One region of the Siminovitchia sp. FSL W7-1587 genome, then DNA from elsewhere that is predicted to be linked to it. Evidence: predicted binding sites of a transcription regulator. Region 1 holds the regulator's gene; the other holds the start of a gene.
What was found. The regulator NrdR, encoded in region 1, represses ribonucleotide reductase genes. The targets are predictions, from matches to a motif close to AACACNATATATNGTGTT.

Region 1 (11,255 bases):
TGCTGATGAAAGTCCTTGAAGAGGAACAACCAACACACATCCTCGTCGCATTTGACGCGGGAAAGACGACTTTTCGGCACAAAACATTTCAAGAGTACAAGGGAGGACGGCAAAAAACGCCACCCGAATTGTCCGAGCAGTTGCCGTTTTTACGTGAACTGTTGAATGCTTATGGTATTAAACAGTACGAATTGGAAAATTATGAAGCGGACGATATTATCGGTACGCTGGCTGTCGAAGCAGAGAAAGATGGATATGAGGTTAAGGTTATTTCGGGTGACAAAGATTTGACGCAACTCAGCACGGATCATGTCACAGTAGGGATTACGCGAAAAGGTATGACGGATATAGAGAACTACACACCTGAGCATGTGATGGAAAAGTACGGGCTCACTCCTGGACAAATCATTGATATGAAAGGATTAATGGGAGACCAATCTGATAATATCCCTGGTGTTCCTGGAGTTGGAGAAAAGACGGCCATAAAACTGTTAAAAGAATTCGGGACATTGGAAGCCTTGCTCGACTCGATAGACCAGGTGAGCGGCCCCAAACTGAAGGAGCGTTTAACGGAGCATAAACATTTGGCCATACTGAGTAAAAAGCTTGCTAAGATTGAAACCGCGGCTCCAGTAGATATTTCAATGGATGAGATAGAATACAAAGGTTACGATCCAGCCGACTTGAAAGCAGTGTTTCAAGAACTGGAATTTAATTCTCTGTTGGACAAAATAGAAGGTGGAGATTCGCCTGAAGAAAGTACAGAATTAAAACAAGTCGAATTTACAACTGTGGAAACGATCAATGAGGATCTTTTCTCAAATCAAATGGCTTTTTACCTGGAAGTACTCGAAGAAAATTATTATACAGGTGAAATTGTCGGGTTCGGGCTGGCGGATGAAAACGGACCGGTGTTTTTACCGGCAGATATCGCCTTGCAATCAGCGTCCTTTAAAAAATGGGCTGAAGATGATACACAGAAAAAGTTGGTTTATGATGCAAAGCGCTCCATTGTAGCGTTAAAAAGGCGCGGCATTGAATTAAAAGGCATCGAATTTGATCTGCTGCTGGCGTCTTATTTGCTGAACCCTTCCGAATCAACAACTGATTTTGCGGGAGTAGCCAAACGCCACGGCTTCACGGATGTGGAAACAGATGAAGTTGTTTACGGCAAAGGGGTCAAGAGAAAAGTAGCAGAAAAAGAAGCGCTCGGCGAACATTTGGCAAGAAAAGCGCTTGGGATTCATGCTTTATACAAAACATGTCTCGATGAATTAAAAGAAAACGAACAGTTAAAATTGTTTTACGAGCTGGAGCTTCCGCTGTCACTTGTCTTGGCGAAAATGGAATACACAGGTGTAAAAGTGGATGTCGGACGGCTGAAAAAAATGCGTGGCGAAATGGCGGAGCGGCTTACTGATATAGAAGCCAAAATTCATCATTTGGCCGGACAGGAATTTAACATTAATTCACCGAAGCAGCTCGGGGTCATCCTCTTTGAAAAGCTTGGACTTCCAGTCATTAAAAAAACAAAAACAGGCTATTCCACAGCTGCGGATGTTTTGGAGAAGCTGGCACCTTCACATGAAATCATCCAGGAAATTTTAAACTACCGCCAGCTTGGAAAGCTGCAATCAACTTATATTGAAGGTTTGCTTAAAGTGGTACAAAAAGACACCGACAAAGTACACACCCGATTTAACCAAGCTTTAACACAAACAGGAAGACTCAGCTCTACAGATCCCAATTTGCAAAACATCCCGATCCGGCTTGAGGAAGGGCGGAAAATTCGCCAGGCATTCATCCCGTCCCAGAAAGACTGGGTGATTTTTGCAGCGGATTATTCGCAAATTGAATTGCGTGTCCTCGCCCATATTGCGGAGGATGAAAATTTAATCGAGGCCTTTCGCCAAGATATGGACATTCATACAAAAACCGCGATGGATGTGTTCCATGTCAGCAAAGAGGAAGTCACCCCTAATATGAGGCGGCAGGCAAAAGCAGTAAACTTTGGAATCATATACGGAATCAGCGATTACGGTTTATCGCAAAACTTGGGAATTACAAGAAAAGAGGCCGGAAAATTTATTGAGCGCTATTTGCAAAGTTTTCCGGGTGTGAAAAATTATATGGAAGACATCGTGTTGGAAGCAAAGCAAAAGGGCTATGTATCCACTCTTTTGCACCGGAGAAGATATATACCTGAAATTATGAGCAGAAATTTTAATGTGAGAAGTTTTGGCGAACGAACCGCCATGAACACCCCCATTCAAGGAAGTGCGGCCGATATCATTAAGAAAGCGATGGTCGAGATGGCGGAAAAACTGGAAGAAACCGGGCTTCAAGCGCGCCTCCTGCTCCAAGTACATGATGAGTTAATCTTTGAAGTGCCTAAAGATGAGATAGAAAAATTAAAGGTACTTGTACCAAGCGTCATGGAAAACGCGTTGGAGCTGAAAGTTCCGCTGAAAGTGGACTATGCGTACGGACCGACATGGTACGATGCTAAATAAGGTGAAACAGCAATCAGCTGGGAGGCCCACCACAGGATGTGGGGGAATACAGGCCAGGCAGTACCACACGGTACGGCGCCAGCCGCATTTTCCCATTGATAGAAATAAAATCGAAAGCCGCTATTGGCAAGTGTAAGCAGCGACGTCCGCTTTACTTGTACGCTACATCCTGGCCCTGTACGTCGCAAAGCCTTTGTCGACTTCTTGAATAATTGGACACTTTTATTGGGTGAGATGTGTCACTGTCGAAGTTTTTTCCTGTCCTGTCGACTTTTACTGGCGATAGCTCCTCCCATTTCCAATCTTGCTTTACCGGGAATTCTTGAAGTGAGGGGGCTTGTTGCCAGTTAATACTGGATAAGGCGAAACTTCAATCAACGTGTGTTTTATTTGTGAAACCACTCGAGCTATGCTGGGAGATGCTCCTCACTTTACCAATTGAAGTGGAAGTCGTACTGCCAGTTAATGCTGGATAAGGAGAAACTTCAATCAACGTGTGTTTTATTTGTGAAGCACTCGAGCCATGCTGGGAGATGCTCTTCACTTTACCAATTGAAGCGGAGGTCGTACTGCCAGTTAATGCGGGAAAAAAACAGAACCAGAAAGACAACGGGGGGAAGGATCGATGCCGGAATTGCCTGAAGTGGAAAATGTGTGCCGCTCTTTATTAAAGCTGGTAAAGGGGAAAACAGTGGAAGATATACACATTGGGTGGCCCAAAATCATTCATTATCCACTGGAAATCGAGCAATTTCAAGACGCGTTGCGCGGGCAGACGTTTCGTGGACTTAATAGAAAAGGAAAGTTCCTTGTATTTGAATTGGATGACTATTCGCTTGTCTCCCATTTACGTATGGAGGGGCATTACAGCGTTCATAAAAAGGGTGATCCATCCGATAAGCATACACACGTTGTGTTTTGTCTGACGGATGGAGAGGAATTGCGTTACCGTGATGTCCGCAAGTTCGGGACAATGCATTTGTTTAAAAAAGGGACGGAGCAAGGCCAGCTTCCGCTCTCCAAGTTGGGGCCAGAGCCTTTTTCCGCTGATTTTTCCGCCGAATATTTAATGGATCGTCTCAAAAAAACCGACCGGATCATCAAGGCGGTACTGCTCGATCAAGCGATCGTCGCCGGCCTCGGGAACATATATGCGGATGAAGTCCTGTTCAGAGCCGGCATTCACCCGTGCCGGAGGGCAAAAACGATAACGGAAGAAGAAGCGCGGGTGCTGACAAGCCAAATGATTGAAACGCTGAACGAAGCCATAGAAGCCGGAGGGAGTTCTGTCAATACGTACATGAATTCTCTAGGCTTGGCCGGCTCATTTCAAAATAACCTTCACGTTTATGGAAGAAATGGCCAAGAATGTGTAAGCTGCGGTACACTGCTTGAAAAGATCAAAGCTGCAGGAAGAGGAACCCATTTTTGTCCATCATGCCAAATAATTGAATAAATGCCTTGAGGTGTGTTACGCCCAAATGTGATTAACCATCAGCCAGCTCATTTCATATACTGATTTACCGACATTGAAGGGAAAGGAGCTGGCCGATGAGCTACATCTCTCTTTTATTGCTTGCGGTTGCAATCAGTTTGGATGGATTGGGCACCGGATTCGCATATGGCCTTAGGAAAATGAGAATACCATTTAAATCCATTATGATAATCGCATTTTGTACCGCCCTTTCACTTGGCATCGCCATGTTGTTTGGGCAGTTCATTCAAAGTTTTTTATCGCCGCTTGCTGCCAGCCGGATTGGCGGCATGATATTGATTATCATCGGCAGTTGGATCATATTTCAATTTTTTAGATCAGAAATAGAACATTCGGGGTCGCATGAGAAATTTGAATTTAACTGGGAAATTAAATCGCTCGGCATTGTCATTCACATTTTGAAAAAGCCGACACGAGCAGATTTTGACAGTTCGGGCACGATCACCGGACTGGAAGCGATCATGCTTGGTGCCGCCCTTTCTCTTGATGCTTTTGGGGTGGGGATCGGTGCGGCCATGCTTGGTTTTAGTCCTTTGCTTTTATCCGGGGCTGCTGCCTTGTCAGGTGTTCTTTTTTTAAGTGCCGGGCTTGCTCTTGGCAAGTTATTCTCTCATATGAAAGCAATGCAAAAAATCACTTTTTTTCCGGGGTTATTACTCATACTAATTGGCATTTTAAAAATGTAGTGGAAAGAGGCTAGTTTCATGGCATTGATCATAGGTTTAACTGGAGGAATCGCAAGCGGCAAAAGCACTGTTTCCCAAATGCTTGAACAACGCGGATTTACAATAGTTGATGCAGACCTCGCGGCAAGAAAGGTTGTCGAACCCGGAGCATCCGCATATAAGCAGGTGGTAAGTCGATTTGGCGAGGGCATTATACAAAATGACGGGACACTCAATAGGGAAAAGCTTGGAACTATTGTATTCAATGATGAGGAAAAAAGAAAGAAGCTGAATGCCATCGTACATCCCGCTGTTCGGGAAAAAATGAAAGAGTGGCAGGAAGCGGCCATTCAAAACGGAAAAAAAACAATCATTTTGGATATTCCGTTATTGTTTGAAAGTAATCTCCTTCATATGGTCGATAAAACGATTGTCGTTTACGTTGACGAAGAAACACAACTCCGAAGACTTATGGAAAGAAATTCGTTCAGGGAAGATGAAGCCCGGGCACGGATCGCATCGCAACTGCCATTAAGACAGAAAAAGGAAATGGCCGATGCTGTGATTGATAATAATGGTTCGCTCAGTGAAACAGAAAGACAAGTCGAAGTCCTCATTAAAAAATGGAAAATGGTACCTTAAACAGGAGTGGATGGGCGCTCTTGTTTTTGGTTAAGATAACAGACACATTTTATTGTTCCTTTTTATGATAATTATGTTATACTAATTACGATAATATGAAATTACAGTATAACACTATATAGGGGGCTCCCGGTAATGATGAAGGCTAATGTTGCGATTAATGGATTTGGCCGTATTGGCCGCATGGTATTTAGAAAAGCGATCATGGAGGACCGTTTTAATATCGTGGCGATCAATGCCAGTTATCCGCCTGAAACGCTTGCCCATCTTATTAAATACGATACAACTCACGGAAAATTCGAGGCTGATGTGCAACCGAAAGAACAAGCCCTTGTAGTTAACGGCAAGGAAATTACATTGTTAAATAACCGCAATCCTCGTGAACTTCCGTGGGATGAATTGAATATAGACATTGTCATTGAAGCGACGGGAAAATTTAACGCTCGTGACAAGGCTGCAATGCATCTTGAGGCCGGTGCCAAAAAAGTCATCTTGACCGCGCCAGGGAAAAATGAAGATGTTACAATTGTGATGGGAGTAAACGAAAACGACTTAAACATTGATAAGCATGACATTATTTCAAATGCTTCCTGTACGACTAACTGTCTTGCGCCTGTAGCAAAAGTACTGGACGATTCATTCGGAATCGAGAATGGTTTAATGACAACTGTTCATGCTTATACAAATGACCAAAAGAACCTTGATAACCCGCATAAAGACTTGCGCCGTGCCCGAGCATGCGCTCAATCCATCATTCCCACAACAACCGGGGCTGCAAAAGCTTTGTCGCTTGTCCTCCCTCAATTAAAAGGGAAGTTACACGGAATGGCACTTCGCGTACCAACACCAAACGTATCGCTTGTAGATCTAGTTGTGGATGTAAAACGCGAAGTAACCGTACAAGAGATCAACAATGCGTTTAAAAAAGCGGCCAATGGTTCTTTAAACGGTATATTGGAATTTACAACAGAACCACTCGTCTCGATTGATTTTAATACAAACCCGCACTCTGCGATTATTGATGGACTTTCCACAATTGTCATGGAAGGAAAAAAAGTCAAAGTATTGGCTTGGTATGATAATGAGTGGGGATACTCTTGTCGTGTAGTGGATCTCGTTACTTATGTAGCATCCTTACTAAACAAAAAAGAAGTAAAAGCTGGTTAATTTAGGGTTTTCTAAAAAGCCCTTAAAATCAATCAGGCGGAAAAATCTGTTTGTCTGCACCGACCTGTTGAAATGAGAAACATAAAACACCTTCGGACGTGTATGTTGAAATAACATGCGCCATTCCGAAGGTGCTTTTAGTAAATACGGCATGAAATTCTTTCAAGGTCAACCTTGCCATCAAGTGTGAAAAATCGCAAAAGCGGTTACCAAACCCCTGCGAACCGCACCTAAGAAAAAAATCGCAAAAGCGTCCCAAACCCGGCTGGTCGTAGCCGTCCAAGGGAAGAAAGCCCAAACCCGGCCATCCATCTGTTTTATCGTGTCCGTCCAACGAAGGAACTCGATAAGCTTCCACCAATATAAAGCCTGTTCGAAAAAGCTTCATCAATGTAAATAGCTTTCCGATAATAACGGGCAACATTGGCCAGCCTCTGCTCTTCATTACCGATTTTCCTTCTCGTCTTATACCTCAATAGCAGGCTGCTATATGAACCGTCATTAGCTGGATGGCCCAAATGCTTCAAATGGATAAATGCGGAATTTTACTTCGCCAATCACAGCATCATAAGAAATGAGCCCGAATGTACGGCTATCCTTGCTGTTTAAGCGGTTATCGCCCATCACGAACAACATTTGTTCCGGAACCTTGGCTTTTCCAGTTTTCTCCAGCAAAGAAAAGTCCTCGGTCAGTTTATGAAATGGATTGTTTTCTTTATTTTCCGTTAAATACGGCTCCTTGAATCGCTTTCCATTGATATAAAGAGTGTCATTTTTCATTTCAATGCTGTCTCCCGGAAGTCCAATGACACGTTTAATATAGTGCTCATCTTCGTTATCCGGCGCATCAAAAACAACCACATCAAACCGTTGAATTTTGGAGGTTTTGCTAATGATTACCTTGTCGTGATCCTCAAAGGAAGGCGACATGGATTCTCCAAATACAGTGATGGGCGAGAAGAGAAATTGTCTGCAAACAAGTGTGATAATAACTGCAAATGCGAGTGATTTCATCCAGGAAACTATTTCTTCCTTAGTGCTTTCTTTCAAAGGACTCCCCCTCCAAATTTCCTATTTATATATATTTACTGTACCATATCAATCCGTATAAACAAGATATTTTATGTATCATTTTTCCTTTTATGCTGTTTTACTGAAAAGCTTTTCAAGGCAATCCCCTGCCTCCCGTTTTTCTCCTTTTTCTTTCCTCTTCAATTGCTGTATAATGGGAGAAGCACACTGGAACGGAGCTGAGAAGATGAAATGTCCTTCATGCAAGCATAATGGTACACGTGTCGTAGACTCGAGACCGGCGGACGAATGGAGGTCCATCAGAAGAAGAAGGGAATGTGAACGCTGTTCCCACCGCTTCACCACCTTTGAAAGAGTCGAAGAAATGCCTCTAATCGTCATTAAAAAAGAAGGGATACGTGAAGAATTCAGCCGTGAAAAAATTTTACGCGGTTTGATTAGGGCTTGTGAAAAACGCCCTGTCACCCTTGATCAGCTTGAAAAAATTACAAATGACATTGAAAGCGAACTGCGCCGTCTGGGCCAGCCTGAAGTGAAATCCGAAATAATCGGAGAAATGGTTATGGACAAGTTGGCAAAAGTGGATGAAGTGGCATACGTCCGCTTCGCTTCCGTATATAGACAGTTTAAAGATATTAATGTATTTCTTGACGAGTTAAAAGAATTGATTAAAAAAGATTAGTGAAAGTGTGTTTGGCGTGAAGCAATATTGGAATGAAGTTCAGCCTGTCGATAGTCTTTTTGTTACAATGAACGGTGTACTCCATGAATATGATAAGAAAGTGATTTCACTTTTATACCAGCCTCTTATCGGAGTAGTCAGTACAAATTTATACAATACACTTACATATGCCGTGGAAAAAAACAGCCTATCTTCAAATGAATGGAACCATTATCAACTGATGAATTTAATGGAACTCAACTTGGAAGAAATTTACGAAGCAAGATTAAAACTGGAAGGGATCGGACTTTTAAAAACTTACAGAAAAAGCACCGATGAAAAAAGAGCCTATATTTATGAACTTCAGCCCCCGTTATCTGCCGAACAGTTTTTTACAGATGGTATGTTAAATATCTATCTTTATCAAAAAATAGGCCACACTCACTTTATGAAACTGAAAGGCCAATTTTTGGAAAAAAATATAAAATCTGCTGAATACAAAGAAATTACCCGCACATTCCAAGATGTGTTTACTTCAATGAGCGTTGAAGCATTGCATTCAGGAAAAGGTGAAAAGGCGAGCGAACCTGAAGAGAACACTTCCTTTGTTCAGCGAAAAACGGCGGAGCCGATTCAAATTTCTGGAAATCATTTTGACTTTGATTTGTTATTATCAGGTTTAACAACTTCTATGGTTCCCAGAAAACTGTTGACGCCGACTGTAAAAGATACGATCAAAAAGCTGGCGTTCCTTTACTCGATCAACGAGGTGGAAATGCAAAAAATCATTCTTTCCAGCATGACAGCAGATGAAACGATTGATCTCGATGAACTGAGAAAATGGGCACGTGACTGGTATCAAATGGAAAATGAAGATATGCTTCCGCAATTGGTCAACCGGCTTCAGCCGCCGAATCTGCGTGAAAGCGAAGGGCCAGGAGATACCAAAGAGAGTAAGTTGATTTACTATTTGGAAACGACATCACCCCGTCAGTTATTAATTGATCTATCGGGGGGCGCACTGCCGGCAATGTCTGATTTGACTGCTGTAGAAGATGTGATGCTTGGCCAGAAGCTTGACCCCGGAGTCATAAATGTGCTGATCCACTATGTCATGTTAAAAACAGATATGAAGCTGTCCAAAAATTATATGGAAAAAATCGCTTCCCATTGGGCCCGAAAAAAAATAAAAACAGTCAAAGCGGCGATGGAATTGGCGAAAAGCGAACATCGCCAATATCAATCATGGGCAAGCAGCAAAAAAGACGGGAAGGAAGCACGGAAAAAACCAATTCGAACGGAAATGCTTCCCGACTGGTTTCTGGATGAAGATCAAGAACAAGTCCCAACAAGCCAGTCACAGACTGCAAAGGGTTCCGATAAACTGGATGAACGTCGCCGCAGATTGAAAGCCATTCAACAAAAATATCAAAAACAGGGAGGTGAAAAAGGTGGAACGAATCAATGATACATTAAGCAGGCTTTCCGGGGGAGAGGTTTTTAAAAGAAGGTTTGAAGATTTGAAGCAGGAAGTGCTACATCATCCCGATGTCCAAGCGTTTATCAGAGAAAACGCGGGACACGTCACGAGAACCATGGTCGAAACCAACTTAATTAAGCTTTACGAATACATATCCCAAACAAAAAATTGCGCGGATTGTCCGGATCTTGCCAACTGTATGAATATGATGGAGGGATATGAACCTTCTCTCGTCATAAATGGCCAAACGATCGAGGTTCATTACAGGCCATGTGCCAAAAAGCTCATTGATGACGAGCGAAGAAAAACAGAAAAATTGATTAAGAGCTTTTATGTTCCGAAGGATATTTTACAAGCCTCCTTTGCCGATTTTTCTTTGGACAGCCCCGGCAGGATTGATGCTTTCGAATATGCGGAAAAATTTGCCGCCGAATTCGACCCGCAAAAGAAAATGAAAGGTTTGTTTTTATATGGAGGTTTCGGTGTCGGTAAATCTTATTTGTTGGGGGCAATTGCCAATCAATTGGCGGAAAAAGGGGTGTCCTCTTTTATCGTTTACGTCCCGGAATTTTTCCGGGAAATGAAACAATCACTTGGCGATCAAACATTGAGTGAGAAGCTGGAGCTTGCCAAAAACGCGCACATCCTGATGCTTGATGACATTGGCGCGGAATCGATGTCAAGCTGGACGAGGGACGAAATTCTCGGCTCTATTTTGCAATACCGCATGCACGAACATCTTCCAACCTTTTTTACTTCTAATTTTGATTTTCAAAGTCTTGAACACCACTTAACTTATACCCAACGTGGTGAAGAAGAGAAGATGAAAGCCAAACGGATTATGGAGCGCATAAAATATCTTGCCAAGCCGATCAAACTTGATGGACCGAACCGAAGACATAAATAAGCCTGCATTTACCGGCCTGTCAAAAATAAAAAGCCCGCCTCCACCGTACTGTCAAAAAACAGCCTGTATCCTGACTATGCTTTGTGAAGGATGCAGGCTGTTTTCATGCTGCCCGCAGTGTAAAGTTAGGCCGCAGGATACATCTCCTGCTTCGTTTTGAATTGAAAACTCCAGGTATTTTCATGTGCCAGATCTTTACGGTTCCAAATGGCGATCTTTAAACGTGGTTGCAAGTCAAGTCAAAAAACGAACTTTGCGCCATGTTTAAGCTTATTTCCAATGATTCCTTCTGGAGGAAAATCAAGCCCGACAAAAGCCCAGACAAACAAAACGGCAAGCCAAAGCCATGTTACAGATCGTGTTATCCCAATGAAATGAATAGTTGCTACTTGGCGAAAACGATGAAAAGCTGGCGACTTTTCCCACAAAGATCTCACAATCCCGTTCCGCAGCTTTTTAACGGCGCCATTCCAGTTAAATCCATCGCTTTTTTCATTCATTGGCATAGCGTGGACGTGCCCTCCATATACATATATCAGTGCAGTAAAGTTTTTGAATGAGGAGGGGGCCGTCTTGGAACTCATTTTTTTAACTGAAGAGGATGCTTGTCAGTTACAATCTTTCTTTACCAAAACGGGCGTACATTTATCCTATACAAAACAACAAAACCGTTATGTATTCTTTTTTCCGCGA
Region 2 (11,255 bases), 630 kb from region 1:
CAATAAAGCATAATAAATAAGCGCGGGAACAATGGAGATGAGCCCATACACCATAGAAACAATGATAATCTCTGCCCAGTTGCTTTTCCATCCTCCGGCTACGGGAGTCAAAATGATGTTTGGACGAATTTCCGTAAAGTTCAAATAATATAAGGCGTAACCCATTAAACATCCGAATATGCCGGCCGTCAATCCTGTCACAATCGCCAATGTCAAAAGGGATATATTATAATACGTTTCGTTTTCCATAAAAACACCTCCACTACTATCATGTCCTGACTTTTCAATTCTTTTCACGCGGATCATTTATCTGGTTATATTTTCTTTTATTTAGTAAAATATATGTAAAGAACAAAGTTGCCACGCCTCACTTTTCTTAATAGAAATGTCACAATCTGCCAGCATCGTTACTTTTACGGAAACATAAAACAACAATAGATATGCGTCGTCAATTTTGTAACCATAACGCCCCTGAATTCGTAAGGCTCACAGGCTTTTAAACCTTGCTCTCCGAATTCCCGCGGGCTGAACAGATCACCCTGAACATCCGCACCGGAAAAGAATTGATACAAGCAATCCTGCAGGAACTCTCAGTTTTACCATAAACTAGGTCATTGATGTAAGTTTTTACCATTTACCCTTGGCGTTTTTTTAAAAATGTCGGGATTTTGTCAAATAAACATCTCGGTCCTTCGTTTAAAGATTTGCCGATGTGGAAAAGAAAAGTGAGATAAGTATGAGTGTAAATTGTTGTTCATTATGTATAAATGCATTGCTTTTTGGGAAAGATGTCCATTACTCCCAAGGAGGTGGCGCTCTTGAATGTACGGAATTGGATTATAGGAGGAATCTTTCTCTTGGCTGTCGTGGGACTCGGTTCCTATTTATTCACCAACCCGGCAGGTCTGTTTAGGCAACTGTTCATTATCGCGATTACGGTTGCTATTGTTTTGCTGATCTTTCGGCTTGTGAGCAATCGGTTACCGAGCCGCAGAGAAAGAAATGCATTTGCCAAAGCGGCAAGGCAATCTAAATTACGGGCAAAACGGCGTAAAAGCCAAATGAAGGCAAAAAGCCATTTGCGAAACAGGCCGTTGCGTAGAAGATCTACTGCCCATTTAACCGTTATTGAAGGAAAGAAAAGCAAGAAAAAAGACAGAGCGATTTTTTAATCGACGCTGTCTGATGAATACTTAGTATACCCAAGATGTTAAAAACATCCTGGCTCGCTCGCGCCCTTTTTCAATAAGGGCTTCTTTTTTTTGGTTATCAATGGAAAATTCAATCGAAAACGTTTCGTTCATGGGGATAAAAATAATGTTTTTTTCATGTTTCCGGGAAATATATTTTGCATCGTGCGCATCTTTCATCGTAGTAAATAATGCTTCAACGAGCTGCAGCCCGTTTTGAATATTTCTTTCTGGCTGTTCTTCTGTATGATGGCTCAGTTTTACCCCGATGATCGGTCTTTTTGGTTTTTTCCCGTCCTTTTGAAACAGCCAAATGGGGAAATTGCTTAATAGGCCTCCATCCACGATCATATTGGTTCCGGATAATGAGCGGAGTTTAACGGGTTCAAAAAAATAAGGGATCGCACAGCTCATCCGAATGGCTCGTGCCACTGGAAACGTTTCTTTTGGAACCCCATATTTTCCCAAGTCATCCGGAAGGACAAGCAATCTGCCCGCTGATAGATCAGACGCAATGACCCGCAATGAATCAGGAGGCAAATCTTTAAACGTATAGACACCTTTGTGTGCAAGTTTTTTTCCGAGCCAGTCCTCCAATAAATCGCCCCGGTAAATACCCATTCGAAAGTAAAGTAACAGCCACTTGGCCATTTGAAAAGGCAAGAGAGTTTTTCTGCGATCAAGGAATATTTTCATATCTACATTTTTCATCAAATCAATCATTTCCTTGCTGGAATAGCCGGCTGCCGCTAATGCGGAAATCACCGCTCCCGCACTTGTTCCTGCAAGCCGCTTGAATGTGAATCCCCTCTCCTCCAGTATTTCAAGTGCCCCAAGCAAAGCAAAACCCTTTATGCCCCCTCCCGAAAACACCCCGTCAATTTCCATTGTTTTGCCCGCCTTTCTCAATGCTGTTTATCCGCCTTAACTGAAGCCGCCCACTTCAACAAGGAGATCAGCCGCTGTAAAAGCCCGATGGTTCAACTAACAACCAGTGCGAAAAGCCCCATAAGTCTCACTTATATTGATATATGTTTGATAAAACGGGAATTAGAACAAATTGTTGGAATGTTGGAAACTGATGACAATCCCTAAAAAAAACTGACCCGAATAAACGGGTCAGCCGACTATGTTGGTTATAGTCCACATTTTAACTGAGCGTTGCAATTATCACAAGTATTGCATCCGCCGATCTCTTTTACCTGTCCTTTGCGGCAGACTGGACATGTATTCCCCAATTCGGAGCCGATCGTCACACTCGTCGAACGGACATCTTGAATGGTATCAACTAATACGACAGGGCGTTCCGGCTGCTCGGTTTCCTGCTTTTCCTCAAAGCTGTTATCCTCTGCTTTTAATGTGAGCACCTGTGAATCACGGCTGCCATCAACATATACGGTACCACCTTTGGCTCCGCCTTTATACAACCGCTCGTACACTTTTTCGACCTGCTCGACGGTATATCCTTTCGGCGCATTGACCGTTTTGGATATGGAGCTGTCAATCCAACGCTGGATGATGCACTGTACATCCGCATGAGCTTCAGGGGAAAGATCCATTGCCGTAATAAACCAATGCGGCAATTTGTCCTTATCTGCTTCCGGATGCTCCCTCAGATACTCTTCCACAATGTCGGCCTTCACTTCAATGAATTTTCCGAGGCGGCCGCTGCGGTAATACGTAAAGGAGAAGTATGGTTCAAGCCCTGTTGAGCAGCCAATCATTGTTCCGGTGGAGCCAGTTGGAGCTACAGTCAGAAGGTGCGAGTTGCGAATGCCGTGCTCTTTGATCGATTCACGAATTTCTTCTGGCATTCCCTTCATAAAGCCGGTGTTGGTAAATGCCTCGCGAAGCTTGGCTGTCTCCGCCTCTGTTTCTCCTCTTAAAAACGGGAAGCTGCCCTTTTCTTTTGCCAATTCAATAGACTCTTCATAGGCGGTTGTTGCAATGACTTCAAACACTTGATCTACAAGCTCATTTCCTTCCTTGGAGCCATATTCCTTTTCACAATAGATGAGCAAATCTGCTAATCCCATGACACCAAGACCGATCCGGCGCTCGCCAAGTGCCTGTTTTTTATTCTCTTCCAAGAAGTATGGTGTTGCATCAATTACGTTATCCTGCATTCTCACGCCGACTTTTACTGTTTGTCTTAATTTTTCAAAGTCGACTTCCTTTTTCTTTTTATCAGCCATTTGCGCTAGGTTCACAGCCGCCAAATTACATACGGAGTAAGGAGCCAATGGCTGCTCACCGCAAGGATTGGTCGCTACCACTTTTTGTCCGTATGCTTGCGCATTCGTCATTTCGTTTGCATTGTCAATAAAGAAAATGCCTGGTTCCGCAGAATACGTCGCACAAATATTGATAAGGTTCCACAGTTCGCGGGCTTTCATTTTACGGTAAACACGCACTTTGTGGCCAAGTCTTTTCCACTCGCGAACATCTCCCACCTTGTGCCACTGTTCATTGTAAATGGTCATTTCTTCCTCTTCGTAATTCTCGACATCTGGGAAACAAAGTTCATATTCGGTGTCCTTTTCTACAGCTTCCATAAACTCCTTTGTAATACATACCGAAATATTGGCTCCTGTTAAAAATTCAGGATTATGAACTGAATATGTTCCGCCTTCCCTTAATTTTTCTTCGGCGTTTTGGAATATTTCTTCGTTGAAACCGCCATGGCCGGGTATATTTCGATAGTTGAGGACACCTTGATACATAGCTTCCTCCGCTTGTGTAAGCGGGGTGAATTTCAATTTATCTTTTGCGTGCTTTTTGATGACCGGGTCCGTGGTGTTTTCAATTAAAAAGCGCAGAATACGCGGATTTTGCATTTTGGAGATGATAAATTCCACAATATCAGGATGCCAAGAGGCAAGCATGATCATTTGCGCGCCCCGACGAGATCCTCCCTGTTCGACGAGATGTGTCAGTTTGGCAATATCATCCAGCCAAGAAACAGAGCCGGAAGATTTTCCGTTTACTCCGCGAGCCAACGTATTGCGCGGTCTCAATGTCGATCCATTTGTTCCGACGCCCCCACCGCGGCTCATAATTTCCATTACTTGTTTTCTATGTTCGGAAATACCTTCGCGCGAATCAGCGACAAATGGCATCACATAACAGTTAAAATAAGTGACATCCGTACCGGAGCCCGCTCCATATAAGACTCGTCCGGCAGGGACGAAATGCAAATTAACCAGCTCTTCATAAAATTTTTCGAACCATTCTTGTCTTTTCTCTTCCGTTTTTTCGACGGAGGCAAGACCTGTTGCATTTCTTTTTGCAATTTGCTCGTAAAAAACTTCCAATGGTTTTTCTATAATATCAAGAGGACGGACAATGATGCCTGTTTCTCTCTCTACCTCATCCTCCAAGGCACTTCGGTACTCCTCTTCGACAATCACTTCGGCTGTCTTTTCTTCCCAATCAATGGATTGGATGAAGCCCAATCCCCTTGCCGGAAACTTCGGGTCTTCTTTAATCGTCAACACGACGAAGTCACCTTCACTCAAAGTGATTTTTTCGGTATCTTTATATGCATACCTGTCAATCATGACAAGTCTTGAGACCCCTTTGTGGGTAATTCGCATATCAGGTGTGATAGGATGAACATGCTTAAATAATTGAATGTCTTCATTAAGCCTTTCAATATTTAGATTCGGTTTTTTCGTAAATGCAACAGACATTTTGCCAACTCCTTCTCAAAAACATTTCGGGTAAGTTACCTTACTTATGTATCTGTCATAGATACGTTACCATATATTTATCCAGAAAATCAATCCTTAAACACAATATATTGATTTTATTTTGAAACAACTCTACTATATATTGTGTTTCGGAGCTAAACAATCGTCATTTGTCAAATTTAAAATTAAGAGATTCCGGGAGATAAAAGAAGAGATTAACCGATACCACAGCACAAATCGTTGATTTTCAACAAATTTAACATTTTACTTTTTGTTGGAGTGGAATAGAGGAAAAAACTTTGATTCATCGTCATTTGGAGAATATAATAGAGAATAGGGTTATTACTAGAAAGGGGCTATGGAGTTGGTACTTCTTTATACAACAATTGGCTTGTTGGTGGTAGTTATTGCTTTTTCTCTTTTTAACTATTTCCAACAAAAGAAAATATTAAAAACGCTGACGGAAGATGAATTTCGTGCCGGATACCGCAAAGCACAACTCATCGATGTGCGTGAACAGAAAGAATATGACGGCGGCCATATCCTTGGCGCGAGAAGTATTCCAATGTCTCAGTTAAAAATGAGAATGAAGGAAATTCGTCCGGATAAACCGGTCTACTTATATTGCCAAAGCGGGATGAGAAGTGGAAGGGCCGCCCAAATTCTTTACAAAAAAGGATACCGTCAGCTGTACCATCTGCAAGGCGGCTACAAAAATTGGACGGGAAAAATTAAAAAGAAATCATAAAACAAGCGCCCGGACAGCGGTATGCAATGAGCGGTATTAAAAAAACCGCCAGAATACTTATGGACATTGAGCAGGAGGGGGAATGGATCCCCCGGCCTCTTACATAACCGTACGTGAGTCTGCCTATCAACGTCTTTTATATCTTATAAAATAAAGGCGATGTTGCCAATCACAAAAAATAAAAGGTCTTCCCTCTTTATTCATACCCTCGCCTATCAAATTTATCAGGCTTCCATATCCTTAGGCAAGCAAATAAAACTTGCCATCTTTTTTACCAAAACCTCTTGTGAAAAACAAAGTGTCATTTTCATTATGGCGCAATCATTTTTACGTTCTAATAAAAAATAATCCTTATTCAATCATTTCTAAGAAACGAATTCTTATTCAAGAAAGCGGAGGGACTGGCATAACGGAACTTCGGCAACAGATTGTGTAGCATTATTTTGCTAAAAGATAAGAATGGCGGGAATCGATTTGTAGGTATATTCACTATTCTTATCTATGGATAACGAGGCGGTTTTTCATGGGAAAATAACAGGAGGCAGATGATGGTACATGAGTTGGCCACAGCGATTTCGTACAGAAAACAAAGGAAACGGATCGTTCTTACACATACTTTTCCCGTTACGTCCCCTTTTTGCTGCATTCAATGATGAAACTTTTGAGATGTTGCCCTTGCTTTGTTAGGTCGAATTAACTTGTTTAATTCCATCGGGTCAAATGTGGGTTTACCTTGCAGAAAGTCGGTATAAAACGCATTTCAACTTTTCCTATCTAAAGCCATAGCAAACGAAGCGAGCCAGGTATTTCATTTTTATTAAACTGATCAACTAAGGTGTCCTATTTTTTTCAGAATTATAATAGAAACAACTGCGAAAGCGCAAAAAAATTTTGCGCTGAGCTTAAAAATTTTGCATTTATCAATTCACCTTTATATATTATTATAGTTTTGACGTTAAACTTAATTGAAAGGAGAAAATCCATGAAAGAAAACAAGCCAGAAATACATGTTCCTTTCTTTCTGGCTATCATACCGTTAATCGTGATGGTAGCCGTCATGGCAGTTACCATTATCAAGTTTGAAGGAAGTCCACATATTCCGCTTCTTGTGGGAACAGTTGTGTCCGCTTTCATCGCTTGGCGATTGGGTTATAAATGGGATGTTATCGAAGAAGGAGCATACAAAGGGATTCGACTGGCTCTGCCGGCCATTTTGATCATCATTACTATTGGAATGATTATCGGGGCATGGATTGGCGGTGGCATTATTGCAACCATGATTTATTATGGTCTGAAAATGATTACACCCTCATTATTTCTCGCTTCTATATGCGCAATCTGTGCGGTTGTCACGCTTGCCATCGGGAGTTCTTGGTCAACAATGGGGACGATCGGAGTTGCCGGAATGGGGATCGGAATCAGTATGGGCATCCCTGCACCGATGGTAGCCGGAGCGATTATTTCAGGATCCTATTTTGGTGATAAAATGTCACCGCTTTCAGATACGACTAATTTGGCAGCGGGGATTACGGGCACTGACTTATTCGATCATATTAAACATATGATTTACACTACAATCCCTGGACTGGCCATCGCCTTTATCGTCTACATCTTTTTAGGAAGGGGATTCTCTTCTTCCTCTATGGACGCCGGAGAAATCGGTCACATTTTAACTGCATTACAAGAGAATTTCGTCATTTCTCCTTGGCTGTTTCTCGTCCCAGTATTGGTCATTATCTTGGTGGCTAAAAAAATGCCAGCGCTTCCGGCCCTTTTTATTGGGGTTTTTATGGGGTGGATTTGTTATATTTTTGTACAAGACGGCTCAATTGCAGATGCTGTCAATACCCTTCAAGGCGGGTATTCAATTAAAACCGGAAACGCGATGGTGGATGAATTATTTAACCGTGGTGGCATCGATGATATGATGTACACTGTATCATTGACAATTGTAGCAATGACATTTGGCGGAGTAATGGAACAAACAGGCATGCTGAAATCAATTGTGGCTCAAATCCTGAAATTAGCTCGCACAGGTAAAAGCTTGATTGTTACAACCATTTTCTCGTCTTTCTTTACAAATGCAACAGCATCTGAACAATATATTTCTATCCTTTTGCCTGGAAGAATGTATTTAAAGGCATATAGAGATAAGAAACTTCATTCCAAAAACTTGTCGCGAGCGCTAGAAGATGGCGGAACCATCACTTCGGTCTTTGTACCATGGAATACATGTGGCGTGTTCATTTTTTCAACTCTTGCAGTCCACCCTGTTGATTATGCGCCATACGCGGTCATGAACTATGCTGTTCCAATCATTGCGATCTTGATGGCACTTTTCGGAATTAAGGTCGAGTACTTGTCAGAGACTAAAGTGAAAGAGTTGGAAATAAAAGAAGCCCAGAAAAATACGACAGCTTAACTACTCGTCATCGGCCCTATTTTTTTGACTCAAAAGGACTCTTTTCTTGGAAAAAATCGCGAACCACATCATTTTGAAGAACCTTATTAAAACTTGGTAATGGCGTATCAATTTGAACTGTCCCTTGTCACTAAGTAAACAGCGAAAATAATAAAAAACCTATAAGCGGTTTTAGTTCTATATATAAAGGGACTAAGGCCGTTTCATTTTTCTTGATATGCATCTACTTTATCGCTATGGACAGCTTTCAAAACTGTTCCCCAATAGCTCGTTACTCATACATATGCTTGATGTGTGTCTGTTCTCGGTATCAACGCAATATATGCACGGCGCTTTGGATAAGGGGAAGTTTTACCGTAGTGAATGTATCTTTCGCTTTGTCTACTCTGTTTGTTTTGGAATACCCTTAATGGATCATCACGCAAATCCAAAATCGCGCTTTAAAATTGGCTTTCTTCTTTGTCCAAACCATCTTGAAACTCAGGAACGTCCTTTCATTGTTTTACTGCTGTAAATTCCCGCTTTAAAATGTGATCCGTCACATGTGCATGAGTGTGTTTGGTTTTAGGAATCATTCTCGCCACTAGCTCTTTATGACCAAGGCTTTTTTAAATTCACGAGGGTCATTCGACGATAACCGTAAATACCTTTTCATGAAGGACGATCATTTCCTTGATTATTCCTTTATGTGTAAGTTCCTTTTGGAAGATGTTTGCTTTTTTATTTATCATAAGCAGAGTGGAGAGAAATGGGGTCGTTTTCCCCCTCATGCCCAAATATTTATCTTTGGTTAAAATCTGTATCTTTACAAGCTGTGATCGCTAAAAGCGGTGGACATAAAAAGCTCCCCTTAAGGGGAGCTTATCAAATGTACTTTTTTTATACAGTCTTTACTATGGCTGATATGTTTTATGCTTTTTCATACCGAAGAATCGGCTTTCTGGCAGCCTGGGTTTCATCCAGTCTTTTAACAATAGTATTATGAGGTGCTTCTTGGACAATCTCCGGATTTTCTTCCGCTTCCTTTGCAATTTGGATCATCGCATCAATAAAGCCGTCAAGCGTTTCTTTCGACTCTGTTTCAGTCGGTTCAAACATCATACACTCTTCGACGTTGAGCGGAAAATAGATTGTCGGCGGATGATAGCCAAAGTCAAGGAGACGTTTGGCAATATCAAGTGTCCGGACACCCAATTTCTTTTGGCGTTTTCCGCTTAACACAAATTCATGTTTACAGTGCCTGTCATACGGCAAATCGAAATACGGAGCGAGCTTTCTCATCAAATAATTGGCGTTGAGAACCGCGTATTCCGTCACTGCCTTGAGGCCGTCAGGCCCCATTGAACGAATGTATGTGTATGCCCTGACGTTGATTCCAAAGTTTCCATAAAATGGTTTTACCCTGCCGATGGAATTGGGACGGTCGTAATCAATGACAAATTGATCATCGCGTTTCGTAATCACAGGCTTTGGCAAATACGTAATTAAATCCTTTTTGACACCGACAGGTCCGGATCCGGGACCGCCACCTCCGTGCGGGCCTGTAAACGTTTTGTGAAGATTCAAGTGGACGACGTCAAATCCCATATCGCCTGGTCGGGCTTTGGACATCACAGCGTTTAAGTTTGCGCCATCATAGTACAGCTTGCCTCCTGCTCCATGGATAATTTCCGCCATCTCCACAATTTGTTCTTCAAATAGCCCAAGTGTATTAGGATTTGTAAGCATCAGTGCGGCTGTATCTGGACCAACAAGCTCTTTTAAGTGATCTAAATCAACCAGTCCGTCTTCACCGGAACGTACAGTAACAGTTTCCAAGCCCGCTACTGTCGCTGAAGCAGGGTTGGTTCCATGTGCCGAATCCGGGACGATGACTTTCGTCCGGTTTGTGTCACCATTTGCTTCATGGTAAGCACGGATCATCATTAAACCGGTCCATTCCCCATGTGCGCCTGCGGCAGGCTGGAGGGTCACTTCATCCATTCCAGTAATTTCTTTTAAATGCTCCTGTAAATCATACATTAGTTCGAGCGCGCCTTGAACGGACGATTCCGGCTGCAAAGGATGAATATGGGCAAAGCCCGGGAAGCGGGCAACCTGTTCATTGATTTTAGGATTATATTTCATTGTACAAGAGCCGAGTGGATAAAAACCTGAGTCTACTCCGTGATTGTGCTTCGAAAGCTCTGTAAAATGCCGCATAATATCCAATTCCGATACTTCAGGAAGTTTCGGTTCTTCTTCCCGCAAATAATCCGAAGGGATAAATTGATGGACATCAACCTCTGGAACATCCAATTCCGGAAGGCTGTATCCGATACGGCCCGGCGTTGACATTTCAAAAATAAGAGGCAAGTTCTCTTTACTCATGACAATCCCCCAATTCTTTTACGAAGTGATCGATCTCTTCCTTTGTTCTTAACTCCGTTACGGCAACCAACATATGATTTTTCAGCTCCGGATACTCACGGCTTACATCATATCCGCCAATGAATCCTTTTTCCAACAGCTTTTCATTTATTTCCCCGACAGGCTTACGGAGCTTTACAATAAACTCGTTGAAATGAGGCCCGTCAAACGCGATAGAAAATCCGCTTTCTTTCAACGCGTTTTTCGCATAATGTGCTTTTTGGATATTTTGAACAGCCATTTCTTTAACACCGTGTTTTCCCAAAGCCGTCATGGCTACAGATGCAGCCAGGGCGTTCAAAGCTTGGTTGGAACAGATGTTGGATGTTGCTTTATCGCGCCGGATATGCTGCTCGCGCGCCTGCAGCGTTAAAACGAAACCTCTCTTGCCGTCTTCGTCTGTTGTCTGTCCAACAAGTCTTCCCGGAACTTTTCGCATAAGTTTTTTCGTGACGGCGAAATAGCCGCAATGCGGACCGCCAAAGGAAGCGGGAATGCCGAAAGGCTGGGCATCTCCGACCACAATATCTGCACCAATGGCGCCTGGAGGTGTTAAAACACCCAAAGAAAGCGGGTTGCTGGAAACGATAAACAGTCCTTTTACGTCATGGATGAGCGGTTCAATTTTCTTAAGCGGCTCAATTTGGCCAAAGAAGTTCGGGTATTGTACAATTACCGCAGCAACCTCCTCGTTGATTTCAGCCTTTAAAGCCTCCAAATCAGTCAAACCATCTTTATCGGGAATTTCTATCACTTCAACTGCCTGGCCTTTGGCATATGTCTTTAATACATCG

Region 2: a site for NrdR is predicted at 4,982-4,999, ahead of NST31_RS20280 (vitamin B12-dependent ribonucleotide reductase). Genes of this name have one in related genera too.

Annotation. Positions count from the first base shown of each region.
Region 1 covers NZ_CP150169.1:3,676,855-3,688,109, forward strand. The annotation lists gene polA (DNA polymerase I) at 1-2,513, shown strand, start outside; gene mutM (DNA-formamidopyrimidine glycosylase) at 3,139-3,969, shown strand; gene ytaF (sporulation membrane protein YtaF) at 4,065-4,694, shown strand; gene coaE (dephospho-CoA kinase) at 4,713-5,315, shown strand; gene NST31_RS17410 (glyceraldehyde-3-phosphate dehydrogenase) at 5,454-6,482, shown strand; gene NST31_RS17415 (hypothetical protein) at 6,511-6,927, opposite strand; gene lepB (signal peptidase I) at 6,984-7,532, opposite strand; gene nrdR (transcriptional regulator NrdR) at 7,741-8,196, shown strand; gene NST31_RS17430 (replication initiation and membrane attachment family protein) at 8,213-9,643, shown strand; gene dnaI (primosomal protein DnaI) at 9,627-10,562, shown strand; partial or broken gene NST31_RS17440 (hypothetical protein) at 10,742-10,927, opposite strand; gene NST31_RS17445 (putative sporulation protein YtxC) at 11,136-11,255, shown strand, end outside.
Region 2 covers NZ_CP150169.1:4,311,842-4,323,096, reverse strand. The annotation lists gene NST31_RS20295 (YqhR family membrane protein) at 1-249, opposite strand, end outside; gene NST31_RS20290 (SA1362 family protein) at 819-1,172, shown strand; gene NST31_RS20285 (patatin-like phospholipase family protein) at 1,194-2,078, opposite strand; gene NST31_RS20280 (vitamin B12-dependent ribonucleotide reductase) at 2,327-4,882, opposite strand; gene NST31_RS20275 (rhodanese-like domain-containing protein) at 5,241-5,630, shown strand; gene nhaC (Na+/H+ antiporter NhaC) at 6,613-8,052, shown strand; gene gcvPB (aminomethyl-transferring glycine dehydrogenase subunit GcvPB) at 8,962-10,422, opposite strand; gene gcvPA (aminomethyl-transferring glycine dehydrogenase subunit GcvPA) at 10,415-11,255, opposite strand, start outside.